Linked DNA regions of Phenylobacterium zucineum HLK1. The protein of the gene in region 2 interacts with the protein of the main gene of each other region in a pairwise test. Links are inferred from orthologs where the notes say so. Each region holds a gene or a part of one and is shown on either strand. Other genes may lie near its edges.

The links.
Region 1: the proteins of grxD (region 2) and PHZ_RS04010 interact in binary tests that used the Escherichia coli proteins (3 or more experiments, as listed by UniProt). The link is inferred for Phenylobacterium zucineum HLK1 from one-to-one orthologs.

The regions. Positions count from the first base shown.
Region 1 is NC_011144.1:807,422-810,625, forward strand. What follows is about bases 526-3,204. They hold PHZ_RS04010 (BolA family protein), read left to right. Parts: upstream 526-1,565; coding sequence 1,566-1,844; downstream 1,845-3,204. Other genes in these bases: PHZ_RS04000 (sulfite exporter TauE/SafE family protein), read left to right, coding at 526-848; PHZ_RS04005 (J domain-containing protein), read right to left, coding at 845-1,513; PHZ_RS04015 (2Fe-2S iron-sulfur cluster-binding protein), read left to right, coding at 1,968-2,465; PHZ_RS04020 (FAD binding domain-containing protein), read left to right, coding at 2,462-3,204. In the rest of the region: PHZ_RS03995 (MBL fold metallo-hydrolase), read left to right, coding at 1-70; more of PHZ_RS04000, read left to right, coding at 72-525. UniProt on the Escherichia coli protein: Transcriptional regulator that plays an important role in general stress response. Has many effects on cell morphology, cell growth and cell division. Acts by regulating the transcription of many genes, including dacA (PBP-5), dacC (PBP-6), ampC and mreB.
Region 2 is NC_011144.1:1,105,571-1,109,394, reverse strand. The notes cover bases 503-3,275. They hold grxD (Grx4 family monothiol glutaredoxin), read left to right. Parts: upstream 503-1,603; coding sequence 1,604-1,948; downstream 1,949-3,275. Other genes in these bases: PHZ_RS05450 (mechanosensitive ion channel family protein), read left to right, coding at 2,431-3,275; PHZ_RS05455 (acyl-CoA thioesterase), read left to right, coding at 1,945-2,364; PHZ_RS05465 (BolA family protein), read left to right, coding at 1,289-1,522; PHZ_RS05470 (serine hydrolase domain-containing protein), read left to right, coding at 503-1,260. In the rest of the region: more of PHZ_RS05470, read left to right, coding at 28-502; more of PHZ_RS05450, read left to right, coding at 3,276-3,558; PHZ_RS23010 (tetratricopeptide repeat protein), read right to left, coding at 3,562-3,824. UniProt on the Escherichia coli protein: Monothiol glutaredoxin involved in the biogenesis of iron-sulfur clusters.

The sequences.
Region 1 (3,204 bases), 300 kb from region 2 along the record:
CGCCGGCGCCCTGCCGCCGCCCACGCCGAGGGGTCACGTGTTCCTGCGGCTGCCGGTCACCACCCCCTGACATGGAGCCCTCGGCCTACTTCGCCGCGGTCGCCAGCGGAGCCCTCGTCGGCCTGCTGCTGACGGTGTTCGGCGGCGGCGGATCGGTCCTGGCCACGCCGCTGCTGCTGTACGTCGTCGGCGTGCGCGACGCCCACGTGGCGATCGGCACCTCGGCGGCGGCGGTGGCGGTGAACGCGGCGATGGGCCTCTCGGCGCAGGCCCGGGCGGGCCGGGTGAAGTGGCCCTGCGCGCTGGCGTTCGGCCTGGCGGGCCTCGCCGGCTCCCTGGCCGGGGCCCATTTCGCCAAGCAGGTGGAGGGCGGGACGCTGCTTGTCTGGTTCGCGCTGGCCATGGCGCTGGTGGGCGGCTCCATGCTGCTGCCGAAGAAGAACGAGGGCGATCCGGCGGTGCGGCTCAATCCCCGGCTGGTGGTCCGGCTCGCGCCCGTCGGCCTGCTGACCGGCCTGGCCGCCGGCTTCTTCGGCATCGGCGGCGGCTTCCTGATCGTACCGGGGCTGATGGCCGCGACCGGCATGACCCTGGCCCACGCGGCCGCCTCCTCGCTGGTATCGGTGACGCTGTTCGGGGCGGCGACCAGCGCCAGCTACGCCGTCTCGGGCCTGGTGGACTGGGGCCTCTTCGCCGCCCTGGTGGCGGGCGGCGCGGTCGGAGCCGTGGGCGGCGCGCCGATCGCGCGCAGGCTCGCCCGCCGCGCGGACGTGGCCCGGCGCATCTTCGCCCTGATGGTGATCGCGACCGCCGCCTACGTCGCCTGGCGGGCGCTGACCGGGACCTAGACCATCCCCGCCTTGCGCAGCGCCTGGTAGGCCTTGATCACCCGCTGCAGCTTCTGCTCGCCCGAGCGGTCGCCCTGGTTCGCGTCGGGGTGCAGCCGGCGGACCAGCTCGGTGTAGCGGGTGCGGATCTTGGCGCTGTCGGCGCCGGCGTCGAGGTCGAGGTCGGCCAGGGCGTTGCGCTCGATCTTGCCCAGCCGCCGGTCCTCGGGCTCGGGCGCAGGGCCGCGCCGGGCGTTGGGTCCGAACAGGTCGTGGTAGTCGCGGTAGCCACCCTGGCTCCCGCCCTGGCCTTTCGCGAACTTGTGCACGAAGGCCGCGGACTCGCGGGACATCCGCCCGGCCTTCATCTCCCAGGTCGGCCGCCCGCCGGTCTTCAGCTCGTCCTCCTGGCGGCGGCGGATCTCGTCCTCGGAGAGGCCGGCGAAGAAGTTCCAGTTGCGATTGTATTCCGCCGCGTGCGGCTGGCAGAACCAGTAGTGCTCGTTGAGCATGTCGCGCGACTTCGGCGCCCGGGCGGTGGCCGCCCGCCGGCACCCGGGATGGTCGCAGGCCCGCTCGCCCGGCTTCAGCGCATGCACGTCCTCGGCCCGCAGATCCTCCTCCTGGGCGGGCGGGCGGACGCGGATGTCGACGAACTTGGGCCTGTATTGAAACGCGCCGGGCATGGGCCAAGTATGGGGTCCAGGAACTTCCCTTCAAGAATTGAACAGCGGGCTGATGGGCGCCATAATCGAGGCCATCCGAAACAAGCTGACCGCCGCGTTCGAGCCCACCCGGCTCGAGGTCGAGGACGACTCCGCGCGCCACCACGGCCATGCGGGGGCGAGGCCCGGCGGCGAGAGCCACTTCAACGTCGTCATCGAGGCCGCGGCCTTCGCCGGCGCGAACAAGGTCGCCCGCCAGCGGATGGTCTACCGCGCGCTCGCCGAGGAGTTGGCCGGGCCGGTGCACGCGCTGTCGGTGAAGGCCCTCGCGCCGGGCGAGGCGTCCTCCTGATTCGCGCGCTGCGCAGGGGCGCCAAGGCTTGTTCCGGACGGACATCCCGGTTCAGGTAGGCGTCACGAGAACGCCCGGGTTCGCGCATCGGCGGGATCACCGGGGAAGCGGAGGAGGGGCCAGTTGCGCACGACCATCACCGTCAATGGAGAGGCGCGTTCGGTCGACGTCGATCCCCGCACGACCCTCCTCGACCTCCTGCGCGAGACCCTGGGCCTGACGGGGACCAAGAAGGGCTGCGACCACGGCCAGTGCGGGGCGTGCACGGTGCTGGTGAACGGCGTGCGCATCAACGCCTGCCTCTCCCTGGCGGTCATGCACGACGGCGACGAGGTGGTCAGCATCGAGGGCCTCGGGACGCCGGACGCCCTGCACCCGATGCAACAGGCCTTCCTGACCCACGACGCCTTCCAGTGCGGCTACTGCACCCCCGGCCAGATCTGTTCGGCGGTCGGCATGCTGGCCGAGGTCGAGGCCGGTTGGCCCAGCCAGGAGACCGGGGACCTGACCGCGCCCGTCGACCTCACCGACGCCGAGCTGCGCGAGCGGATGAGCGGCAACCTCTGCCGCTGCTCGGCCTATCCGCAGATCGTGGCCGCCATCCGCGAGGTCGCCGGATGAGGCCGTTCACCTACGAGCGGGCCGGGAGCGCGCTGGCGGCGGTCCAGGCCGCGGCGGCGACGCCCGAGGCGAAGTTCATCGCCGGCGGCACCAACCTGCTCGACCTGATGAAGCTCGACATCGAGCGGCCGGCCCACCTGATCGACGTCGGCCGCCTGCCGCTCGCTGCGATCGAGGAGACGCCCGAGGGGGGCCTCAGGATCGGGGCGATGGCGACGAACAGCCAGGCGGCCGCCGACCCGCGGGTGCGCGCGCGCTATCCGGTCCTGGCCCAGGCGATCGTGGCCGGCGGCTCGCCCCAGCTGCGCAACAAGGCCAGCGTCGGCGGCAACCTGATGCAGCGGACCCGCTGCGCCTATTTCTACGACACGGCCAAGCCCTGCAATAAGCGCGAGCCCGGCTCCGGCTGCGGCGCGCTGGAGGGCCTGAACCGCAACGCCGCGATCCTCGGGCAGAGCCACGCGTGCATCGCCACCCACGCCTCGGACATGGCCGTCGCCCTGGCGGCCCTGGACGCCGTCGTCGAGACCCTGGCGCCGACCGGCGAGACGCGGGCGTTCCCGCTGCTGGAGCTGCACCGCCTGCCCGGCGAGACGCCGCAGGTGGACACCCACCTCATCCCGGGCGAGCTGATCACCGCGGTGGTGCTGCCGCCCCCGCCGCCGGGCGGCCAGGTCTACCGCAAGGCCCGTGACCGCGCCTCCTACGCCGGGGGCCTGGCCAGCGTCGCGGTGGCGGG
Region 2 (3,824 bases):
ACAAGAGCATACTGCGGGAGGATTTCGATGGACGCCCAATCCCAGTGGACGGGCCTGGACGCGGGCCGCCTGGAGCGGATCACCGACCACATCGAGCGCAACTACATCGAGCCGGGCAAGATCGCCGGCTGCCAGGTGAGCGTCGCCCGGCACGGCCACCTCGCCTACTTCCGCTCGTTCGGGCTGATGGACCGCGAGCGGAACAGGCCCACGCGCGACGACACGATCTACCGCATCTATTCGATGACCAAGCCGATCACCTCGGTCGCGCTGATGACGCTCTACGAGCAGGGCCATTTCCAGCTCAACGATCCGGTCAGCCGCTTCGTCCCCTCGTGGAAGGACCACCGCGTCTGGACCGCGGGCGAGGGCGATACGATGTCCACCGAGCCCGCGCACCGGCCGGTCAGCTTCCGCGACGTGCTGACCCACATGGCTGGCTTCACCTACGGCGGCGGGCTGCCGGGCGTGGGCGTCCAGCACCCGATCGACCACATCTACCGCGGGCTGAAGGTCCGCTCGTTCGGCAGCCAGGACAGCATGCAGGTCTTCCTGGACAAGCTCGGCCAGGTGCCGCTGCGCTACCAGCCGGGCACGGCCTGGATGTACTCTCTGGCGACCGACGTGTGCGGGGCGCTGGTCGAGCTCATCTCGGGCAAGCCGTTCGCCGAGTACCTGCAGGAGACGATCTTCGAGCCGCTGGGGATGAAGGACACCGCCTTCTTCGTGCCCCCGGAGAAGCAGGACCGCTTCGCCGCCAACTACCAGCGGATGCCCGACAAGACGCTGAAGCTGATCGACGATCCCGAGACCAGCCACTACCTCGCCGATCCGGGGTTCAAGTCGGGGGGCGGCGGGCTCGTGGGGACCAGCGCCGACTACCTGCGCTTCTGCGAGATGCTGCGCCGGGGCGGCGAGCTGGACGGCCAGCGGGTGATTGGCCCGCGCACCCTCGAGCTGATGCACATGAACCACCTGCCCGGCGGCCAGGACCTGACCCAGGTGGCGCTCGGCACGTTCTCCGAGACCGCCAACGAGGGCGTGGGCTTCGGCCTCGGCTTCGCCTCCACCCAGGGCCAGGTGCAAACCGGAACGCTCGGCGCCGGCGACTACTACTGGGGCGGCGCGGCCTCGACGATCTTCTGGGTCGACCCGAAGGAGGATCTCTGCGTCGTCTTCATGACCCAGCTGATGCCGTCGGGGACCTTCAACTTCCGCGGCCAGCTGAAGAGCATCGTGTACAGCTCGATCATCGACTAGGCGGCCGGGCGGGGGTATAGCCCCCGCCATGCCCATGGCCCTCGAAGACTTGGAAGCCGCACTGCGCGAAGGCTTCCCCGACGCCGACATCCAGATCCAGGACCTGGCCGGCGACGGCGACCACTACCGCGCCCGCATCGTGTCCAAGGCCTTCGCCGGTCTGCCGCGCGTGCGCCAACACCAGCTGGTCTACGCCGCGCTGAAGGGCAGGATGGGCGGCGAACTGCACGCGCTGGCGCTCGAGACCTCCGCCCCCGGCTAGCGCGCCGTCCTGACACGCTTGACCCTGAGGGTCCCCGTCCCTAGCTCTTGGCCAGCCAATTTGCGCCGAAAGGGCGAGCTGATGACCGACGCTGCGACCGCCAATCCCGTGCACGAGTGGATCGCCCAGGCGGTGGCCGACCACCCCGTGATCCTGTTCATGAAGGGCGTGCCCGAGCAGCCCCGTTGCGGGTTCTCCGCGGTCGTCGTGCAGATCCTCGACCACCTGGGCGTGGACTTCACGGGCGTCGACGTGCTGCAGAACGAGCAGCTGCGCGACGGCATCAAGACCTACTCGGACTGGCCGACCATCCCGCAGCTCTACGTGAAGGGTGAGTTCGTCGGCGGCTCCGACATCGTCCGCGAGATGTTCCAGTCGGGCGAGCTGAAGACCTTCCTGTCCGAACAGGGCGTCCTCGAAGCGTGACCGCGCTGCTCGAGCCGCCGGAGGGCCGGCAGGTCTTCCGCCTGACGTTCGAGCCCACGCCAGACGATATCGACGAGAACGGCCACGTGAACAACGTGGTCTACTTGCGCTGGGCCCAGGACATGGGCGTTGCGCACTGGAAGAGCCTGGCGCCGCCCGACGCGCAGGCCACGTGGGCGTGGGTCGCCCTGCGCCACGAGATCGACTACCGGCGGGCCCTGCTCCCCGGCGAGACCGCCCAGGGCCGCACCTGGGTCTCGGGCGCGGCCGAGGGGCCACGGTTCGACCGTTTCATCCGCATCGACGGCCCCGACGGCCAGATGTGCGCCCAGGTCCGCACGACCTGGGTGCTGATCGAGCAGGCCACAGGCCGGCCGCGGCGCGTCCCGCCGTGGATGGTGGAGATGTTCGCCTGAGGGCGTGAACCATAGCGGCGGTCGCGGGTTCGGGTCCCTTAGGGGCTTCCAACCATCTGACGGCCTGTGTCGATCAACACCTTCGTCTCCGATCTCATCGCGCGCCTGGACTGGATGCCGCCCTGGATTCTGGGGCTGGTCGCCATCGCGCTCGCCCTCGCCGCCGCCCTGGGCGCTCACGAGCTGCTGGTCAGGGCGGTGCGCCGGGGCCTGCGCCGCCGCAGCGAGTTCACCCGCTCGCTCGTCATCCGCACGCGGGGGCCGGGCCGGCTCGCGCTGATGTTCCTCGCGGCGAGCTGGGTCGTGCGGGTCACCCCCATCTCGGGACGCGAAGCCGCGCTCATGCAGCACGGGCTGCTGGTCGCCTTCATCATCCTCTGCGGCTGGGTGGTGATGACGGCGCTCGACATCGCCTCGGCGATCTACATGCGTCGCTACCGGGTGGACGTGGCCGACAACCTCCTGGCCCGCAAGCACCTGACACAGGTTCGGATCCTGCGGCGGGCGCTGGCCGTGCTGGTGATCCTGCTGACCGCCGCCTTCGCCCTGATGACCATTCCGGGGGTCCGGCAGCTTGGGGTCAGCCTGCTCGCGGCCGGCGGCGCGGCCGGCATCATCGTGGGCCTGGCGCTGCAGCCGGTGCTCTCGAACATCATGGCCGGCATCCAGATCGCCCTGACCCAGCCGATCCGCATCGACGACGCCCTGATCGTCGAGGGCGAGTGGGGCGTGGTCGAGGAGATCACCTCGGCCTATGTGGTCGTCCGCATCTGGGACAAGCGGCGGCTGATCGTGCCGCTGAAGTACTTCCTCGAAAAGCCGTTCCAGAACTGGACCCGCACCACCGCCGACCTCATCGGCGTCGTCCTGCTGTACCTGGACTATTCCACCCCGCTGGAGCCCCTGCGGGCCAAGCTCAAGGAGATCGTCGAGGCCTCGCCGCTGTGGGACCGGGAGGTCATGGTGCTGCAGGTCACCGACGCCCGGGAGCGGACGATGGAGGTGCGCTGCCTCGTGGGCGCCCACAACTCGGGCGCGGCGTTCGACCTGCGCTGCGAGGTGCGCGAGAAGCTGATCGCCTTCCTGCAGGAAACCTATCCCCACGCCCTGCCGCGCGACCGGATCGACGTGCGCCCCGTCAGCGCCGACTTCGACGGCCTGCAGCCCGAGGACACGCCCCAGCGGATGCAGTAGCGGTCATTCGGTTTCGTCGGGAGGGGCCTCCTCGGCCTGGCCCGCCGCCTCGGCGTCGGACTCCGACGCCCCTTCGAGCAGCGCCCGCGCCCGGGCGGCGTAGCCGCCGCCGTGGGGATTGTTGATCACCGCGGCCAGGACCTTCCGCGCATCGTCCTTGCGTCCGACCTTCAGGAGGGCGAGCCCGGCCCTCACAGAGTTCTCCTGCACGGACGGCGCCAGGGCCCGCGCCTCCAGCAGGACGGTCATGTCATTGTCGGTGGGGA